2 regions of the Pseudoalteromonas sp. A22 genome follow, and region 2 is predicted to be linked to the other one. Evidence: predicted binding sites of a transcription regulator. Region 2 holds the regulator's gene; the other holds the start of a gene.

Region 1 (10,403 bases), 1.8 Mb from region 2:
CATTGTCCAAGTATTGCTGTTGCCAACGAATAAGTCCCTTGATACGTGATTTGATTAGCTCTTGAGGCTGAAGGCCATATGGGAGAAAAGCATTGTCCATAACATAACTAAATGAAACCCCCTGCAAACATGCCTTTAAGTGCGACAGCACACTGGTGCCACCGATCCCCGAATCGAAAACCAAAATATGCGACAAACTTCATACCTCAAATCAATGAAGTATGAAGTTTGCCATGAGTCCTCGCGAAAATAAACTGGCTTAGTTTGTTTGTTTTTGCTCTACTTGCTCTTTATTTAGTTCATTCAGTTTACTAAAAAAGCTACTAGCATAATCCAAAAACTCATTTAGTCTCGACTGACCTTCATTCATCCAAGCAAGCAGGTTTGGCAACTCATTATCGGCATTGAGTCCCTTAGCTTGCTCTTGCACATCTGCTAACTGCTTATTGAGTGGCATAAATGCCTTCTCTAACTCTTTCATTGGATTGCCTTGCTGATATTGAGCAATCGCAGCTGACGTTTTACTTTGTCTTAGATCCATCGTGAAATTAGTGATCTGATCGGAATTTAAACTAAGCGACTTTGCCAAATCGAAAGCTTCATCGTATTCACCACCGAAAAACGAGTCACTGACATTACGGATATCTTCCATCATATCGTTAATTGCTTGCTGCTCCTCTTCGTTCAACTCACCATTAACCTTAATTGAGAAACTGACTTCGTGAGAGGACTTAGTGCCATATGCCATGCCATAATCATTACCTTTTTGCGCGACACTCGCAGCGGCCCCCTGAGCATACGCATCGGAGAATGAAATAACGACTTCATCCCCTTCAGCTGTAGTAAATGCATATTCAGCCTGATTAGAGAGGCTTGCAAACTGTGCGGCACTGATCGCTAATGCCTTTGGCGACTTTTCTTCAAACAATTCTTTTTCAAAATCATCTAAACCTTTAAAAATCCCTTCTCGTGATTTTTCAATACCATCTTCGATGTCGGAATTGAAAGCGCCCATGCCTTTTAACTCTTCGCTGGCTTCATCAATACCCTGTAGCACGCCCTTACGTGCCCCATCTAGCATGGATTTCAATTCGTCATCATTTTTGCCGTCGACTTTGGCTTTCTTCACTGCACCCTGAACAAAATCGAGTACATTTTTGACAATAGATTCAAAATCAAATAGTGGCTTGTCTTTTTTATCTTGTGTCGGCTTCTCAATCCCCAACGCTTCTGCAAGCTTATCATCAAGAATTTTAGCTGCTAGCTTAGATTTATTCCCCGCATAGCTGTCTGAATTAATTTGGATATTTGGTCCTATCCCTTTGCTCTTTCCAGGCTTATGCTGCATCGCTGGATTGAGCAACTGATTTAATTGCCCGATTTTCATGGTATGCCCTCCAATATATTAGTTAGATTATCGGCATATTTGCGCAAAGCTAAAGTATAATGATTAAAAAAACAGCAAACCAGACGCACCAGTGATGCTAGACTGGACAAATTAGCAACGCTCCCTAAAATAGCGCCTCTTAATTCAACATAGATGGTTTTAGCATGGCAGTAATAAAAATTGATGATTCAGCATACGAGCAACAGTTAGCAGATAAAGCTGAGCGTATCACAACACAATTTGCACAGTTTGATGCACCTGCACTTGAAGTGTATGAATCTGCAACTCGCCATTACCGCCAGCGCTGTGAATTTAGAGTATGGCATGAGGGTGAAGATCTGTTTCACATCATGTTTGACCAGCAAACAAAAGAAAAGATCCGTGTTGATAGCTTTGATCCTGGTGCGCCGCTTGTCAATGAAATGATGCAGGTGATGATACATCAGCTGAAAGGCAACGAGATATTGCGTCGTAAACTGTTTCAGATCGACTATCTCACGACGCTGAGCGGTGAAGTACTGATCAGCTTACTTTATCACAAGCAGTTAGATGAAGCGTGGCAAACTGCCATGCAGACATTAAGAGCCGAATTGCAACAAACCTATAAAGTTGATTTTATCGGTCGTGCTAGAAAACAAAAGGTTGTGTTTGGCAACGACTATGTCACTGAAAAACTTAGCGTTAACGGTAAAGAGTATATTTATCAGCAGGTTGAGAACAGCTTTACGCAACCGAATGCGGAAGTGAATCAGAAAATGCTAGCTTGGGCGCAGTCCATTAGTGAACCGCTAAGCAACGACCTACTAGAGCTTTATTGTGGTAACGGTAACTTTTCAATCGCATTGGCAGGCTCATTCAATAAAGTGCTGGCTACGGAGATCTCTAAATCATCAGTAAAGTCTGCACAATTTAATATTGCAGCAAATAAAGTCGATAACTTAGATATTATTCGCATGTCGAGTGAAGAGTTTACACAAGCCATGAAAGGGCAGAAGTTTTCTCGATTAGATGGTATTGATTTACAGTCCTATGATTGCCAAACGATCCTTGTAGACCCGCCCCGTGCTGGCATGGATGAATTGACCTGTCGCTTAGTCGGCAACTACGACAACATTATTTATATCTCATGTAATCCAGACACGTTAGAGCGTGACTTAGCCTTGTTATGTGAAACACATAAAATCGCACGTATGGCGATTTTCGATCAGTTCCCTTATACCCATCATATTGAATCTGGCGTTTACTTAGTGAGAAAGTGATCTCTAACGATTAACGACTGGCTGCCATCGCTGTGATAAGTGCTGGCAGCTGAGTTTCGCTAAAAACCTGAATACCGGATTGCTGTAATAAAGACGCCGTCAGCCCCTGCCCTACTATTTTTTTACCGGTATGACTACCATCGTAAATCAGATTGCTGCCGCAAGACGGACTGGACTCTTTTAACAAGGCAAACTTTATATCGTGCTGAAGGCAAGCCGCTAGCGCTTTTTTAGCACCGAGTTCAAACGCGGTGGTAAAATCATCCCCTTGTTTACTCAAAACTTTACCATCTGTTATTTCAGCCGATGGGCGAGGTGTTGGTAAACCACCAGATACTTCGGGGCATAGCGGTAAGACCCAATTTTTTTGCCGCCAATACTGTAATGTATTGTCTTGCAGGCTTTGTGAAGAGGCGTCATACCTCACCGGATAACCTAATAAACAGCTAGAAACTAAAATTTTAAACATAAAAAAGCCCCGCAATAATTGCAGGGCTAGTCTAATACAAATTAGATTTTATTTCTTTGCTAAATAATTCACCAAAGCAGCAATTTGCTCAGGCTTAGTCGTACCAGACTCACGAAGTAATAGCTTGTATTTACCGTTTACCACGAACATTGGTACTCCTGTTAGCGCGCCTTTATCAGAAAGAGTCTTCTGCATACGTTGCATTTTTGAAGCTTTAGTACGAACAGAGAAACTGGCATAAAGTTTATCAAACTTCTCTTCTTCAACACCTTGTGCAATAAAGATATCTTTTACATCAGCAAGTTCATTGATTTTTGCACGCTTGCCATGGATATGATTAAACATGGCTGCAACTATCTTGTCTTTTTGTGGCAGCACTTCAGCAGTTGCAAGTGCTTGTGCCAACACCTGTTGGATCTCAGGCTCTCTTGGACCAACAAAATCTATATGGCTTTTTTTAAACTTAACGCCCTCGTCCAACTTTGGTTTAACGTCAACGATTAAATTTTCCATTGCGTTACAGGCTGGACAATAAAAAGAAAAATACTCCATTACCTCAGGCTTTTTCGTGCCACGCTCAGCAATAACTTCATAATGTACACCTTCTTCAAATGGCGCAGCCTGAGCAAGAAGAGGAAGCATTAGTGCAACCGCTAAGCCTTTTAATACTTTCAACATACTAACTTTCTCCAGTCGTTATTTTTTTAATAGATATGCGATCAATTCATCAAGCTGCTCTTGACTCTTGATACCTTTCATTTCGATTCTGTATTTGTCGTTTACGATAAAAGTTGGAACGCCTGTAAGCGCACCCGCTTCAGAAAACTTTTCTTGTGCTTTAAGCATGTTATTTTCCGCACTCACGACTGGCATGCTCGTTACAGCCTGATCAAAATTTTCAGCAGAAATCCCATTTAACTCCATTAGCGTTTTCAAATCTTTAATGTCTAACAGTTTGTTTCTTTCAACATGAATAGCATTAAAAATCTTCTCAGCAATCACATCCGCTTTGCCTGCTTGATCAGCAATAATATAGGCATAGCTTAGGTTGCTCTGCGTTTCTGTAGGAACACCTCGCAGGAAGTTCACATGGCTTTTTTCAAAGTACGCCCCCTCAGGTAAGTTCTTTTCAATCGCTTTTGCAATTGGCTCAAAGCGGAAACAGTGAGGACAGTAAAAAGAGAAAAACTCAGTAACTTTCTCTGATTTACTCTGTTCGGTTGTTAAGGTCGTGTAGTGTTCACCTTCGGTAAAGTCTGAAGCCATCGCAGCAATAGGCAAAAGTAATGCAATAAGTGCGATTTTTAATTTTTTTAGCATGTTACTCTCTCTAATTTTAAGGAAATAGGCTCAAACTTGGTTCATCTAATGCAGCAAATTGCTCTTTTAACGCTAGGATCTGTTGTTCCCAGTATTTGTCTGTCGCAAACCAAGAAAAGTTCCGTTCGAATGCAGGATCCTGCCAGCGCTGTGCCAACCAAGCCATATAATTCACCATTCTCATGGCACGTAGCGGCTCAATTAACGCAAGCTCTTTTGAATCAAACGGCATAAATTCTTCGTAACCCATAAGCAGGGTGTCTAACTGTACCAATTGCTCGTTGCGGTCGCCATTTAACATCATCCACAAGTCTTGTATTGCAGGGCCTTGCTGACAATCGTCAAGATCCACCAACATTAATTGATCTCTAGACCACAATAAATTTCCAGCATGACAATCCCCATGAAGCCGAAGTGTTTTGGCAACTTGATACTTTGAGGTTGCTTTGTTAATAACTTGCTCAAGAATAGTAACAAATGGAGTATGTAGATGACTAGGCACTAACTGGCTTTTTAGCAGTGTTTGTTGCGCATCAACCAAAAAACGCTGGGTATTGAGCTGTGGTCTATGCTCGAATGCTCGCTCAGCCGACAGACAATGCAAGCGCCCTAGGTAGCGACCTAAAATTTCTAAGTGATCTAGATTATCGAGCTCAAACTGACGTCCACCAACGCTTGGAAACAACGTATAGCGATAACCTTCATAAAAATGCAGACTACGCCCAGTAATAAGTAAAGGCGCGACAACAGGCACTTCAGCTTCTTTCGCTGCCAGTGCGAATTCATGCTCTTCTAGAATTTGTTCATCCGTCCAACGCGCTGGGCGGTAAAACTTCACCACATAACGTTTGCCGTCCTCAGCACCAAATTGATAAACACGGTTTTCATAGCTGTTTAAGGCCAATAATCCCGTTGTCGGATATATCTCAAGTGCCTCAATCGCATCTAAAATTAGATCCGGTGTCAACGCGTTAAAACTAAAATCGTTCATAATGTTTATAAAAAAGCGAGGTTTTATACCTCGCTTTTACCTTGTTATCTTCCTTTGAAGAAATTGGTCGGCTGCGCCAGCCGTTCTTCAGGATCGTCTTGGTTAATAAGCACAAACTCAAATTCAGTGACTGGCTTTTTCAAATCATATGGATCAATCACAACAGAGAGTGGCACATCTAATGTCGTGCCTGCTGCTAAGTGCACCTCTTGCTTACCGATCACCTGATAATTACTTAGACCTGTTATTGCAATAGAAAATTTCTGCTCAACTTGCGCTTTGTTTATCACTTTCAAGGTATAGGTATTTTCTACCAATCCCTCAATATTGACACGATAAAGCTGATTTCTATCCCGAATAATATCAAGATCCATCGGCTTACGCATCGCAATGTTCGCAACTAATGCACCAGTGATAACGACCAGAATCATTAAATAACCGATTAATTTACCACGTACTGGTTTGGTCTTTTCGCTGGATGATTCTAAATTGCGCTCTGTAGTGTAAGCAATCAATCCACGCGGGTAGTTCATCTTATCCATAACACCATCGCAGGCATCAATACACGCACCACAGTTGATGCATTCATATTGCAAGCCATTACGAATATCGATACCGGTAGGACACACCTGAACGCACAGGTTGCAATCGATACAATCTCCAAGCCCTAGCGCTTTTGGATCTTGCTTGCGTCCTCGAGGACCTCGACTTTCACCTCGTTCGCTATCATAGGCGACGGTAAATGTGTCCTTATCAAACATGGCTGATTGGAAACGAGAGTAAGGACAGATGTGTAAACACATGATTTCCCTCATCCAACCGGCATTACCATAAGTACAAATGGTAAACACGATAATGCTAATGACGGAATAAAATCCTGCAGAAAAAGTAAGTAAATCAGGGATCAACGAGCGGATTGGGGTAAAGTAACCAACAAAAGTGATTGCGGTATACAGTGAAAAGAGTATCCAGCTACCATGTTTTGCCGTTTTTCGCCAAAACTTGTCAAAATCCATCGCTCTCTGATCTAGCTTTTTCCGTTGGTTTGCCGTTCCTTCAAACTTTTCTTCAAACCAAATAAAGATAAACGTCCAAACGGTTTGCGGGCAGGTGTAGCCGCACCATACTCGGCCATAGAAGGTGGTCACCAAGAACAGAGCAAATGCCGCTATCATCAGAATAAAAGCAAAGATAGTCAGATCTTGTGGCCATAGTGTCATACCAAAAATATTAAACTTCTGCTCAAAAATATCGAACAACACCGCTTGATGGCCGTGAAAGTTTAACCAAGGTAAGGCCATAAATGCCAACATACCAATAAAGCCGATACGCCTTCTTAGCAGTTGATGTAGTCCTGACACCGCCCGGACATATATGCGATTGCGAGGATTAAAACGATCGGGCGTAGAGCTATTGAGCGATTTCCCTTCAGTGCCACCTATTGGCTTTTGAATTTTTACTTCAGACGGTATGTTTTTAACCTTGATTCTTTCGTTCTCCATGGAAGCTCCTTAGTGCTTTGGAACGAGATGCACTTGCTACAGTGACCTTGAAAAATACAGGCTAAACTATTGCAATGTGCCCCATGACATAGTTTAGCGCTTACTATTATACGCTTTGAAACTCTATGATTAATAGTAAGTTGAGCTAAAACCCACCATAAATGATGAGAGACTTGTTGCGACCTGACAGACAAGTTTATTACACTAGGAACAAGATTTTTGTTAGCTAGATCAAATCAGCGTCAGATTATGAAAAAATTCTTAGTATTAGCCATTATAGTCGTTGCTCTGTTTACTGTGGATCATCCATTGATTAAAGAGCCAAGAGATAGATTACTCGGTCAAGGCGTTGAAGTGCTAAGCGAGTCCAGCAAAGTACAACGCAGTACGGCCGCAAGGATCGCCAGAGCCAACGTCGTAAAAGCAATTACCATGACAGATGACGAAAAGCGCTATATTGACGAAGCCTTGGCAACAGATGAAAAAGTAAGGCTTTTCCACCTCAAGTATTGTAAAGAAAACGACTATAACTTGTATTTTTACGGCCCCGATCTCGTCAAAATCTGTGAAATTGCAGAGCAAGCCATTCATGAAGCGAAGGGATTATAATGGACTTTAGTCAATTAAATAAAAAGTCGGCAAAATCCTTTAATGATCAAAAGGCACTCATCAAAAAGCTTAGCCAGGGACGTGTTGTCAATTGCCCAAGCTGTCAGCAACCCATTGCACTCAGTTTAAGTCAATCGACGTCAAATAGAGCTGTGGCACAATGCCAACAGGGTTGCACATTTATCGAATTAGATCTCGCGTAAAGCATTTTCGATTAATCAAATAGTCCGCTATTCACTGCGGCAACTTCGACTAACTCAGCGTAGGAAGCAGCAAACTCGTCAGCCAATTGCGCTTGAGTTAGTTGAAACTCTGTCAGTGACTGTCCTACTTTGTCACAGTAAATCGTTAACTGTTGCTCACCAAGTGCAAAAAGCCCCAATTGTTCTGTGCTCACTTGCAAAGCTTGTTTAATATCGTCGGCGAGCGGACTGGACATCAATTGCTCATAAAAGGGCGTCGCCGCCATTAAAAACCCTTCGGCCCAATTAATTTTTTGCTCAAGTGGTGTTTCACCATTCCAAGGCAATTGAAATTCAGTTTCGTATACCTGCTCAGAAATTTCATGATGTAAAGCCATCAATGCAAATGCAATACTCTCATCTAGTTCGGGATCTGCGTTGGTTAAAGTCTTAAGCCACTTATCTACCTCGATACCGTTTGGGTCTATACAGGTAGCAAATAAATATCCTTGTAAAAAAGCAATATCAATAGAAAGTTTGCGCGCAGAAAAGTAGTTTTCTAAATTCAGCTGATCAGCTGCAGTAAAAGAGAAGTCGTGCATAGTGTTGCCTTGAACTTAGGCGCCGTCTCAGCGCCTACAAAAATGCTTTTATATTAATAACTAACCTGAGATTAGATTAACTAAAGTCTGATATGACAGAAGTATATTATAAATTTACTGGGTAGCGACCTTCGCCATCCGGTCTCCCCAAAAACTTAACCGCATCGTGTACTTCTTTCGGTAGACTTGCATCTGGCTTGATATTACCAGATACGCGAAACTGGAAGTTGGCAGCAAGTGTCGCATCAGCCTGTAAGCCCAAGCGATTTTCAGGGTCAACAACCACGGCAATATCTCCTGATTTACAATCGAGCTGGCCACTAAGATCACCGATACTAAACCAACCATTCATGCCTTTAACATCAATATTTGGACTACTTATCTCACCATTTAGTCCTTCGCAATACGGTGCACCACTTTGGTACTCCTTCACATTAACAATAACGCGCCCTTTGGCATCAACCGGCAATGGCAGAGTTACTTGGTCCATAGCCTGTTCAACACTGAAACGAAGTGAGGCATTATTTACCGTCATGGATTTACTTACTAAATTCGATGAGAAATTAGCTTTTCCTGAGATCTCATTTTTATCTCTCGCATTACCAAACTGTACATTGCCTGCCAACTCACCGAGTAGTAATGACGACGGTTCAAGCTCCCACTTAACCTGATTCAATTGAATGTTATTGAATCTCACACCGCTCACTTGACCATGCCAAACAGAACCATTTACTGCACCTAGCTGCAAATTAGCTGGCAATTGGCCTTTAAAAACTTGCAGCAACACCGCAGCTGGCATAGTAAAAGCACTAAAAATAATAAATGCGAGTAAAAATATAATGAGTAGAGATAGTGTTTTCTTCATAATTATTTCTCTAAAACCAAGCGACTAACACGCACAAAGCCAGGTAAATTCCCTTGTGTAAGGTCTAGGTTTTCTACTTTTACTCCATGCTTATTTGTCAGTTCATCTATCCAAGCAACAAGTTTATTAAATTCCACATCATCGATGGTTAAACGCAAGCTTTCGCCACTAGGTTGCATTTTGCTGATATCAATTTGAAAACGGCCACGGGTATTATTAACTATCTGACTGATATTGCCGCCGCTGATCACCTGTGTGGGACTGCTAGATTTCAGCTTACTCACGCTTTGACCAACCCAATTTACGAGTTCGTGGTTACGTTTTAGCTTAGTTTCGGCATCGCTGACAGCTTGATTCAAAGGTTTGAATATACCCATTACTAGAACAAAGACGATAAAAATAACGCCAGCAACAATCAACAGCTTTTGTTCTTGCTCTTTTAAACCACGCCAATAGCTCACTACTTGCTGCTTCATGCTGCACCTCGAATGCGAATTTCACCCACCACAAAGTCACCATCATTGTTCAGGGCGCCCTGTTCAACGCTTACACCGCGTTGCTCTAAAATTGCTTTGACCTGACCAAATACCTGGAACTCTTTTGCGCGTGCTCTAATTCTGAGTTCATTTCTACGTTTGTCGTAACGCAGCGTCTCAGGAGCGAAAGCATCAACCTCTTCATAAATTGCCACAAAGTGATTAGTTAATTCGAGCAAACCGCCTTGTTCCGTGCCAGATAACGCATCAAGCTCATTTTGGATCTGTTTTTTCAATAAGTGCGGACGCACTACTTTATTTGGAAATGCCTGTTGATACATAGCGACCGCTTGGGTTTCTAGCTGATTAGCTTGATGACTTATCACATACAGCTGAGTACCTTTAATTGCGATAAAGCTCACTACTGCCACGCTCGCCGCTATTAGGCCACTGCGCCAGTCACGCCACCACTGCGGCTGCTTTTTCTTCGCAGCGAACCGACCTTGACGCAAATTAAAATCAATATTTGATAGTGATTTAGCGAAGATGGCTAAAGGTAAATCGTAATCTTGTTGTTGCGCCGTAAGCATTATCGTTTCTGAGAAATCGCTTGCCGGGCTAAAATGCGCCAGCTGCTTAACACCCGCAATGGTGAGGTACTCGTTAACCCAGCTAAGTTCTGCTGTGCCAACTTGCCAAGCATTGTGTTTGAATAGCCATTGCTGGCCTAACTGCACGGCA
Region 2 (10,403 bases):
TAGTTAATTGGGGGGGATGGATGTTCTCTACGGCTCTTGCACTTGCATTAGCTCCGTTAACTGCAATGTTGATTATCAATATCTCATTTGGGATTATGACTCGAGCCGCGCCTCAAATGAACATTTTCTCTGTGGGGTTTGCTTTTACCTTAGTTGCAGGGCTTACCATTATTTGGGCGACATTGGGTAATTTTTTAGCACAATTTGAATTTCAATGGCTCAAAATGACAGAGCTGATGTGCGATCTAATTGGTTGCACGGTATAGGAGTCTGAAATGGCAGAAGATTCCGGTCAAGAACGCACCGAAGAACCCACCTCCAAGAAAATAGACGATGCTAGGAAGAAGGGCCAAATAGCCCGTTCAAAAGAACTCGGCACGACGTTTGTGTTATTGTTTTCTGCAATAGCTCTACTTTTGTATGGGCCTGGAATTGGGAAGGCGCTCTACAATGTTATGGGGCGAATGTTGTCGCTCAATCGCAATGAAACCTACGATACAACCAAAATGTTTGCTGTGTGGGGAGATATTGCTGCTGAACTGCTATTTCCAATGGCCATGTTTGTTTTTATCATCGCAATTGCAGGAATAGTGGGGAATACGTTACTCGGGGGCTTTAACTTTTCTTGGCAGGCAGCCGCTCCAAAAGCAAGCAAAATGTCTCCAATGAAGGGATTGAAGCGAATGTTAGGCCCGCAAGCGGCCATAGAGTTATTGAAGTCCGTTCTTAAGTTTGTATTAGTAGCAGGCTTTGCAATCTTGCTTATCAATATGTATTTTAACGAAATATTACACTTGAGTATTGAGCAAATCCCATCGAGTATAGAGCATGCGTTAGAAATCATTGCGTGGATGTTCTTAGCACTTAGTTGCACTATGATCATTATTTCAGCGATTGATGCCCCTTATCAAAGTTATAATCACCATAAGCAGCTAAAAATGACGCTGCAAGAAGTCAAGGATGAATACAAAAACTCAGAAGGTGACCCTCAGATAAAAGCGCGGATCCGTCGAACACAAAGAGAAATGTCGCAACGACGTATGATGCAAGATGTACCAGATGCAGATGTTGTTGTGACCAACCCTACTCACTATTCGGTTGCGCTTAAATACGACACTGAACGAGCGGGAGCGCCTATTGTTATTGCAAAAGGGGTTGATGAACTTGCGATGCAAATTAGAAAAATAGCCAAAGGAAATGAAGTGCCGATTGTGGAGTCACCCGTATTGACTCGTTCACTTTATCACACCACCGAAGTCGGTGATCAAATCCCTGAACAATTGTTTACCGCGGTTGCACAGGTACTTGCTTATGTATTTCAGCTAAATCGTTTTCAAAAGGGCAAAGGGAAAAGACCCGTTGCACTTACTCGAGATTTACCAATCCCAGACGATTTGAGGCATTAAAATTGCTCTCATAAAAATAAGCTATTAATTGGAACGCATATTGCATTTGTTGCTATGTGTCAATTTTTTGCTTGTGTTAAGTTATGGAATTTAAAGCAGTTTTACAACAACTCAATCGAGATAAAAAAGAATATGCTAAAGGTGTGGGTACTCCATTGTTGGTGCTTGCAGCACTTGGCATGGTTATTCTGCCGCTACCTCCTTTTTTGCTTGATATTCTATTTTCCTTCAACATTGCATTGGCACTTGTGGTGCTATTGGTGACTGTTTATACCTTGAAGCCACTTGAATTTGGTATGTTTCCTGCGGTACTACTGATCGCGACTATCATGCGATTGGCACTAAACGTAGCTAGTACTCGCGTCGTATTACTTGAAGGTCATAATGGTGGTGATGCGGCAGGTAAGGTGATCGAAGCCTTTGGTAGTGTTGTTATTGGTGGCAACTACGCCGTCGGTTTAGTTGTATTCCTTATCCTTATTATTATTAACTTTGTCGTAATTACCAAAGGTGCAGGCCGTATTTCTGAGGTGTCTGCGCGTTTCACCCTTGATGCTATGCCGGGTAAGCAAATGGCCATTGATGCAGACTTAAATGCCGGTTTTATCTCTGCAGATGACGCCCGGGCTCGTCGTGAAGAAGTGACTCGAGAAGCTGACTTTTACGGTTCAATGGACGGTGCAAGCAAATTCGTTAAAGGTGATGCTATTGCAGGTATCGTGATCCTTGCCATTAATATAATAGGTGGCCTTTTCGTTGGGATGATCCAGCATGATTTAAGCTTTGGTCACGCGATGGAAGTATATACCATGCTGACAATCGGTGACGGTCTGGTCGCGCAAATTCCTTCTCTTTTACTCTCAATTGGCACTGCAATTGTCGTAACGCGTCAAAATGAATCGCACAACATGGGCGATCAGTTTAAAAACCAACTGGGTAATGAAAAATCACTAGCTATTGCTTCGGGTATTTTGATCACCATGGGACTCGTTCCTGGCATGCCACATGTTGCCTTCCTAGGGTTAGGCGTATTACTTGGCTATATAGCCTATTACACAAGTCAGCAAAAGAAAAAGGCGGAGATCGAAAAGGCGGAACAAGCTGCCAAAGGACCTGCAGCCAAAGGTGGCCATCAACAAGATCAAAAAGAGCTTGGTTGGGATGATGTACAACCTGTTGATGTGATTGGTTTAGAGGTAGGTTATCGCCTAATTCCTCTAGTTGACCAAGCCCAAGGCGGGGAGCTTCTCAGTCGTATTAAAGGGGTGCGTAAAAAGCTATCTCAGGAACTGGGCTTTTTAGTACCGCCGGTACATATTCGCGATAACCTAGAATTAGATCCAAATGCATACAATATTACTTTAATGGGAGTTGGCTCTGGAACCGGTGAGTTGAAGCATGGCGACGAACTTGCAATTAATCCTGGGCAGGTATTTGGGCCGATTAAAGGCATAGAGACTAAAGATCCTGCATTTGGCCTAGATGCAGTATGGATTAAGCCAGACCAAAAAGATGAGGCGCATTCGCTTGGCTATACAGTAGTAGATGCTGCAACTGTGGTGGCAACACATATTAGTCAATTATTAACGAATAATGCGTCACTATTACTTGGTCATGAAGAGGTACAAAATCTATTAGATATGCTTGCGAAAAGTCACCCTAGATTAGTAGAAGGCTTAGTACCTGATATTTTACCGCTCACTACCGTGGTAAAAGTGCTACAAAATCTGCTTAATGAGGGCGTTGCAATTCGAGATATGCGCTCGATTGTACAAACCTTAGTTGAGTACGGACCACGTAGCCAAGACCCTGATGTATTAACGGCTGCGGTAAGAATTTCATTACGCAGATTGATTGTTCAAGATGCCGTTGGAAGCGAAGAAGAAATTCCTGTCATAACATTGGCGCCTGAGTTGGAACAGATGTTGCATCAGTCACTTCAGAACGCAGGTGATGAGGGGGCAGGTATTGAACCTGGCTTGGCTGAGAGGCTTCAAGAATCATTAAGAGAAGCACATCACAACCAAGAAATGCTAGGGGAACCGTCCATCTTATTAACCTCAGGTATGTTAAGAAGTGTGCTATCTCGATTTGTTAAACATACAATTCCAGGTCTTAGAGTGATGTCATATCAAGAAGTGCCGGAAGAAAGACAAATTAAGATAGTGAGCTCGGTTGGACAATAGAGGATAAAGGGGCTGTAACATGAAAATTAAACGTTTCTTCGCAAAAGATATGCGTACGGCTTTAAATGAAGTAAAAGAAGAGCTTGGTGCAGATGCTGTCATTATGTCTAACAAAAAGTTAGCAGATGGTGTTGAAATCGTCGCAGCAGTTGATAATGACCGTGCTGCTGCACCAGTTAAGCAAGCTCCCACTGCCCGTGCGACTGCCTCAAACGAGGCTCCGACCCGCTTTGTCCGTCCAGAGCCTCGCCAAGCACAGCCAGCAAAGCAAGCGCAAGTTGCCGATAGCTTAGCTGCTTTGCTTGAGCGTCAGGCACCGCGCCCGCGCTCACCAGAACTTGCTTCTATGTTCTCCCAGTCGGGGATTGATACAGAGCAAATGTTAAGCAGCCAACGTAAAACACAAACTGCTGCGCCGGCGCACCAAGCGAAGCCACAGCAAACTCGTCGCCAATCTTTTGACTTTGATGATGATGCATTTGAGCAGCCACAGCAGTGGGGCGAGTCGGATGAATTAGACAACGGTTTTGGTGATGATTTACCTGAGTTAAATGCCAAGCCTGACGAAATGAGTGCAATGCGTGAAGAAATGAACGCTATTCGTCAATTACTTGAACATCAAGTATCGGGTCTGATGAAACAAGAAATGGCTCGTCGCGACCCAACCCGTGCGTGTCTTGTAGATCGTCTGGAAGGAATGGGCATAGACAAAGACGTTGCTGAGCAAATGGCATGCTTTATCCCTGATGATGTTTCTCGTAAAGAAGCCTGGAATGCATTGTTAAATATGGTGATCAACCAAATGCACACCACTAACAATGATATTCTTCGTCAAGGTGGCGTATTTGCGATGGTGGGTCCAACTGGTGTTGGTAAAACCACAACGGTTGCAAAATTAGCGGCATTAGGTGCACAAAAATACGGTGCAGATAAAGTGGCGTTAATAACGACTGATACCTACAGAATAGGCGCTTACGAGCAGTTAGCTACCTATGGTAGAATCATTGGTTGTCCGGTTAAGCAAGTTAAAGATGCAAATGAACTTGCAGAAGTGCTTTATCATTTACGCAATAAGCGTCTAGTATTAATAGATACGGCGGGAATGAGTCAAAGAGATTTGCGCTTAACTGAACAGTTAAATACACTTATGCGTAGCGCAAGAGTAGATATTCGCAGCTATTTAGTATTAAGTGCGACAGCACAGATGAATGTGTTACAAGAAACAGTAAGACACTTCAAAAAAGTAAATTTAAGTGGCTGTATTTTCACAAAACTTGATGAAAGTCTAAGTTTAGGTGAGATAATTAGCATAGCGATTCAAAATCGCTTGCCAATAGGGTATCTTACCAACGGTCAGCGAGTGCCAGAAGACATTCGCGTAGCAAATGCTCAAAAGCTAGTAAAAAAGGCTGAGCAATTGTATTTAAAAAGAATAAAAGCACAGCACTCTCGACGTGTACCTGTAGCGTCAGAGTCAGTAGGAATGTATGATTAACACAGTTTTAGATCAAGCAAGTGGCCTGCGTAGAATGAGTCAAAATAGCAACCAGGGTGTAAAAGTAATAGCCGTGACCGGTGGAAAAGGTGGGGTGGGTAAAACCAACGTCTCGCTCAATACTGCCATCGCTATGGGCCAACAAGGACAGCGAGTTCTCGTTTTAGATGCGGACTTGGGCTTGGCAAACTGTGATGTGATGTTAGGTCTAAGGGTAGAAAAAAATCTGTCGCACGTGTTGTCGGGTGAATGTGAACTAGATGAGATTCTCGTAGAAGGTCCCGCTGGAATTAAAATTGTACCGGCGACGTCAGGCTCTCAAAGTATGGTAGAGCTGACTCCCGCAGAGCATGCAGGACTTATTCGTGCATTTAGCGAGCTTAACACGCAATTTGATGTCTTAATTGTTGATACCGCAGCCGGTATCTCAGATATGGTTCTGAGCTTCTCTCGAGCTGCACAAGATGTGATGGTTGTGGTGTGTGATGAACCGACTTCCATTACAGATGCTTACGCGTTGATCAAAGTTTTGAGCAGAGAGCATGGTGTCTATCGTTTTAAAATTGTTGCCAACATGGTCCGCAGTATGCGTGAAGGGCAAGAATTATTTGCTAAACTTTCAAAAGTTACAGACCGTTTTCTTGATGTAGCACTGGAATTAGTGGCCACCGTACCGTTTGACGAAAACATGCGTAAATCTTCTCGCAGACAAAGAGCTATCGTGGATTTATTTCCGAGTTCCCCTGCGGCGATTGCGATTAAGGGACTTGCTGCTAAGGCAGTTAAATGGCCAATTCCGCATCAACCTTCCGGTCATCTAGAATTTTTCATTGAACAACTTGTAAACGGGTGATTATGGCTTCTCCGGTCAATAGAGCTGCGGGATATCAAACTTCAGACCACATTCATAAGGTGGTTGAACGGCATGCTCCACTTGTCAAAAAAGTGGCGTGCCACCTGATTGCTCGACTTCCGGCAAGTGTGCAACTCGACGATCTGATCCAGTCAGGTATGATTGGATTGATTGAAGCATCTAAAAATTTCGATGCAACTAAAGGCGCTAGTTTCGAGACCTTTGCCGGGATCCGTATTCGAGGCGCAATGCTGGATGAAATCCGTCGTGGTGATTGGGCGCCTCGTTCTGTTCACAAAAATAGCAGAATGGTTGCAGAAGCTATCTCCGAGTTAGAATCTCTCCTTGGTCGAGAACCAAAAGACACTGAAATCGCTGAAAAACTTGATATATCTCTAGATGAGTACCATCATATTTTACATGATGTAAATGCAAGTAAAGTCATCGGTATTGAGGATCTTGGGGTTGATGAAGACGTGATAACCCCAGCAAACAGCGATTTTGCGCTAGACAAACCGTTTAATAACGTTAAAAATGAACGTTTTAACGAGTCTTTAGTAAATGCTATCAAAGCGTTACCCGAAAGGGATGCTCTGGTTTTATCACTTTACTATAACGACGAAATGAATTTAAAAGAGATTGGTGCCATCCTTGATGTCAGTGAATCTCGAGTAAGCCAAATTCACGGTCAGGCAATGATAAAGCTTAAAGCTAAAATCAATGACTGGATAAATTAGAGTACATAAAATAGTTGGGTTCGAACCTCACTGGAGGAAGTTTTGGATAAGAACATGAAGATTCTCGTGGTTGATGATTTCTCTACTATGAGAAGAATAATCAAAAACCTATTAAGAGATTTAGGCTTTACCAATGTTCAAGAAGCTGATGATGGTAGTACAGCACTTCCGATGCTACAAAATCAGGAGTTTGACTTTGTAGTAACTGATTGGAATATGCCGGGCATGCAAGGTATTGATTTGCTTCGTGCAATACGCGCAGATGAAAAGCTTAAGCACATTCCAGTGTTGATGGTTACCGCAGAAGCGAAAAAAGAACAAATTGTTGCAGCAGCGCAAGCTGGGGTGAACGGATATATTGTTAAACCGTTTACTGCAGGTACGCTCAAAACTAAGCTTGAAAAAGTATTTGAGCGACTAGGCTAACAGCAAGGGGATATGGCCTATGTCTGTAAATGCTGCGCCTCAAATTACACTTGAACAAGCTAAGCAACTTGTTGAGCTTCTAGAACAAGGTGAACAAGAAAAAGCTGACCAGCTGATTTTAGAAGCTGCTAACAAAGAGCAATCGGAGTTATTTGCAGAAGTCGGAAAGCTGACTCGCCAATTACACGAGTCCTTGAAGAACTTTGAGCTGGATACTCGCCTCGCAGATCTCACGACAGAGGCTATTCCTGACGCCAAGCAGCGTCTTAATTATGTTATGGAAATGACAGAAAGCGCTGCGAACAAAACGATGGACGCGGTCGAAGAAAGCTTACCTCTTGCGCAGAACCTAGCGGATGAGTTAGCGCAAATAAAGCCCACTTGGGATCGATTGATGAGCAGAGACATTCAACTCGGTGAGTTTAAATCTCTGTGTCATGATCTCGACAGCTTTATGCAGACTTCAAAGACACGTACAGACGAATTACAAGGTTTAATGACTAATGTGCTGATGGCTCAGGACTATCAGGATTTGACTGGGCAGGTTATTCGGCGCGTCATTGAGCTTGTGAGAGAAGTAGAAGATAGTCTCATTCACCTCCTGACTGTTTTTGGTACTTCAGATGAAGCACCTTCAACTGCTGTGAAAGCGAATGAAAACGAAATAAAAACAACCGAGACTATCAGTGATGAATTGTCTGGACCTGAAGGTCCAATTATTGACGCTGAATCGCGAGATGACGTGGTTTCTGGTCAAGACGAAGTCGATGACTTGCTATCTAGTTTAGGCTTCTAGTTGGAGAGTGTGTATGAGCTTTGAAGTCGATGAAGATATCTTGCAGGACTTTCTTGTTGAAGCAGGCGAAATATTAGAACTGTTATCTGAACAGCTTGTTGAACTAGAAAATAATCCTGAAGATAAAGAACTTCTCAATGCGATTTTCCGTGGCTTCCATACCGTAAAAGGTGGGGCTGGCTTCCTAGGTATGACCGAACTGGTCGATGCCTGTCACGGTGCGGAGAACGTGTTTGATGTACTACGACAAGGGCAACGAAAAGTAACTTCCGAACTGATGGATGTTATTTTGCAATCTTTGGATACGATCAACGAAATGTTCGCTTGTATTCAAAACCGTGAGGAACCAGAAGCGGCCGACCCTGTGTTGCTTGAAACACTCCACAAACTTAGCCAGCCTGCATCTGAAGACGAAGTCAGTGAAGTGATTGACGAACCTATTTCTGAGCCAGAACCTGTGGTGCCAGATTTAAGTGCTGATGATATTTTATTCGACGCCGATGTTGGTTCAGGCGATGATAGCGGCTCCAGCATCGATGAGATAACAGAAGAAGAATTTGAAAATCTTTTAGATGAATTACACGGTTCGGGTAATGCGCCTGCTGTTGCTCCGGCAACTAAACCTGAAGCTGTATCAACCTCAGATGATGGTGATATCACCGATGACGAATTCGATAACCTCTTAGATGAACTTCATGGTGTTGGTAAATTCGGTGGAGCACCAAATGCAGAAGATGCTGTTGCCTCAGAAGCGAGTGAACCTAAGGCTAAATCAACCTCACCAGCAGCCCCAAGTGGGTCTACTGGCGACGAAGAAATTACCGACGATGAGTTTGAAGCTTTGTTGGACGAGCTTCATGGTAAAGGCAGTGCACCTAAAGCGGTCGATGAATCGCCAGTAGAGGTTTCAGAGACTAAACCTGCGCAACCAGAGCCTGTTAAAGCCGCGCCAGCGCCGAAACCTGCACCAAAGCCTGCGCCCAAAGTTGAAGCTAAGCCTGCGACTCCAGCACCAGCACCGCAAAAAGAGCCCGAGGCTGCAAAAGCTTCCACACCAGCCGCTGCGAAGAAACCTGCGGCACAAGCTGAGACCACGGTCCGAGTTGATACTAAACGTCTTGATGAAATCATGAATATGGTTGGCGAATTAGTATTGGTTCGTAACCGTTTGGTTAGCTTAGCGAATAACACCAACAGCGAAAGCATGGGTAAAGCTATTTCGAACCTTGATGTAGTCACTGCTGATTTGCAGGGCGCCGTGATGAAAACGCGGATGCAGCCAATCAAAAAGGTATTTGGTCGCTTTCCTCGAGTAGTGAGAGACCTTGCTCGCAGCTTGAAAAAAGAAATCAACCTAGTTTTACAGGGCGAAGAGACGGATTTAGATAAAAATTTGGTTGAAGCGCTTGCAGATCCATTGGTCCACTTAGTGAGAAACTCAGTAGATCATGGCATTGAAATGCCTGACGTACGCGAAGCGTCGGGCAAACCAAGAATGGGTACAGTCACATTGTCAGCATCTCAAGAGGGAGATCACATTCTTCTCACGATTCGAGATGATGGTGCCGGTATGGACCCTGAAAAGCTCAAAAAGATTGCTATAAATAAAGGCGTTATTGACTCCGATCAAGCAAGCCGACTGTCCGATACTGAAGCCTATAATTTGATCTTCGCACCAGGGTTCTCAACAAAAGAGCAAATTTCGGACATTTCTGGTCGTGGTGTTGGGATGGACGTTGTTAAAACGAAGATCACTCAATTAAATGGCTCGGTAAATATCCAATCAGAATTGGGTGTTGGTACCGTATTAGAGATTAAGGTACCGCTTACACTGGCTATTTTACCTACCTTGATGGTAGTAGTCGGAGAGCAAACGTTTGCGTTACCACTTGCCGGCGTGAACGAGATCTTCCATTTAGATTTGACAAAAACGAATGTGGTTGATGGTCAGTTGACTATCATAGTGAGAGAAAAAGCAATTCCGTTATTTTATCTTGAACATTGGTTGGTAAAAGGTGCGAACAGGGGCATGAGAAAGGCTGAAGGCCATGTTGTCATTGCGCAAATTGGCACTAAACAAGTCGGTTTTGTGGTTGATTCTCTGATAGGCCAAGAGGAAGTCGTAATCAAACCACTAGATGCGTTATTACAAGGTACACCAGGTATGGCCGGTGCTACCATCACATCTGATGGTGGTATAGCGCTAATCCTTGATGTCCCCAACTTATTAAAACACTACGCCTAATTTTATTAGGCGTAGTTCGAATTCTAGAGCGGCATTTGCTGCTCTGCTGTAGAGCAAATTAAAGAGCGTTGCCAATGGCAGTTAAAGTGTTAGTCGTAGACGATTCTAGTTTTTTTCGTCGTCGAGTCAGTGAAATTTTAGAAAAAGACAGTGAAATCAAAGTTATAGATTTCGCAGTTAATGGCAAGGAGGCGGTTGAAAAGGCCGCTTCATTGCGTCCAGACGTAATTACGATGGACGTGGAAATGCCTGTGCTTGA

What was found. Region 2 encodes FliA, which starts transcription of late flagellar genes. Its sites were predicted from a motif close to CTAAAGNTNNNNNNNNNNNNGCCGATA; they were not measured.
Region 1: the regulator FliA is predicted to act here: its motif matches at 1,416-1,442, upstream of GSF04_RS21660 (DUF5610 domain-containing protein).

Annotation. Positions count from the first base shown of each region.
Region 1 is NZ_CP047238.1:3,715,954-3,726,356, forward strand. Features, by position in the region: gene murI (glutamate racemase) at 1-196, opposite strand, end outside; gene GSF04_RS21660 (DUF5610 domain-containing protein) at 260-1,387, opposite strand; gene trmA (tRNA (uridine(54)-C5)-methyltransferase TrmA) at 1,552-2,646, shown strand; gene GSF04_RS21670 (DUF523 domain-containing protein) at 2,657-3,115, opposite strand; gene GSF04_RS21675 (thiol:disulfide interchange protein DsbA/DsbL) at 3,164-3,793, opposite strand; gene GSF04_RS21680 (thiol:disulfide interchange protein DsbA/DsbL) at 3,812-4,435, opposite strand; gene GSF04_RS21685 (serine/threonine protein kinase) at 4,452-5,426, opposite strand; gene ccoG (cytochrome c oxidase accessory protein CcoG) at 5,471-6,928, opposite strand; gene GSF04_RS21695 (hypothetical protein) at 7,178-7,537, shown strand; gene GSF04_RS21700 (hypothetical protein) at 7,537-7,740, shown strand; gene GSF04_RS21705 (UPF0149 family protein) at 7,752-8,321, opposite strand; gene GSF04_RS21710 (type II secretion system protein N) at 8,428-9,186, opposite strand; gene GSF04_RS21715 (type II secretion system protein M) at 9,189-9,662, opposite strand; gene gspL (type II secretion system protein GspL) at 9,659-10,403, opposite strand, start outside.
Region 2 is NZ_CP047238.1:1,411,591-1,421,993, forward strand. Features, by position in the region: gene fliR (flagellar biosynthetic protein FliR) at 1-266, shown strand, start outside; gene flhB (flagellar biosynthesis protein FlhB) at 276-1,406, shown strand; gene flhA (flagellar biosynthesis protein FlhA) at 1,490-3,592, shown strand; gene flhF (flagellar biosynthesis protein FlhF) at 3,612-5,087, shown strand; gene GSF04_RS11165 (MinD/ParA family protein) at 5,080-5,940, shown strand; gene GSF04_RS11170 (RNA polymerase sigma factor FliA) at 5,943-6,677, shown strand; gene cheY (chemotaxis response regulator CheY) at 6,720-7,103, shown strand; gene GSF04_RS11180 (protein phosphatase CheZ) at 7,123-7,899, shown strand; gene GSF04_RS11185 (chemotaxis protein CheA) at 7,913-10,144, shown strand; gene GSF04_RS11190 (chemotaxis response regulator protein-glutamate methylesterase) at 10,219-10,403, shown strand, end outside.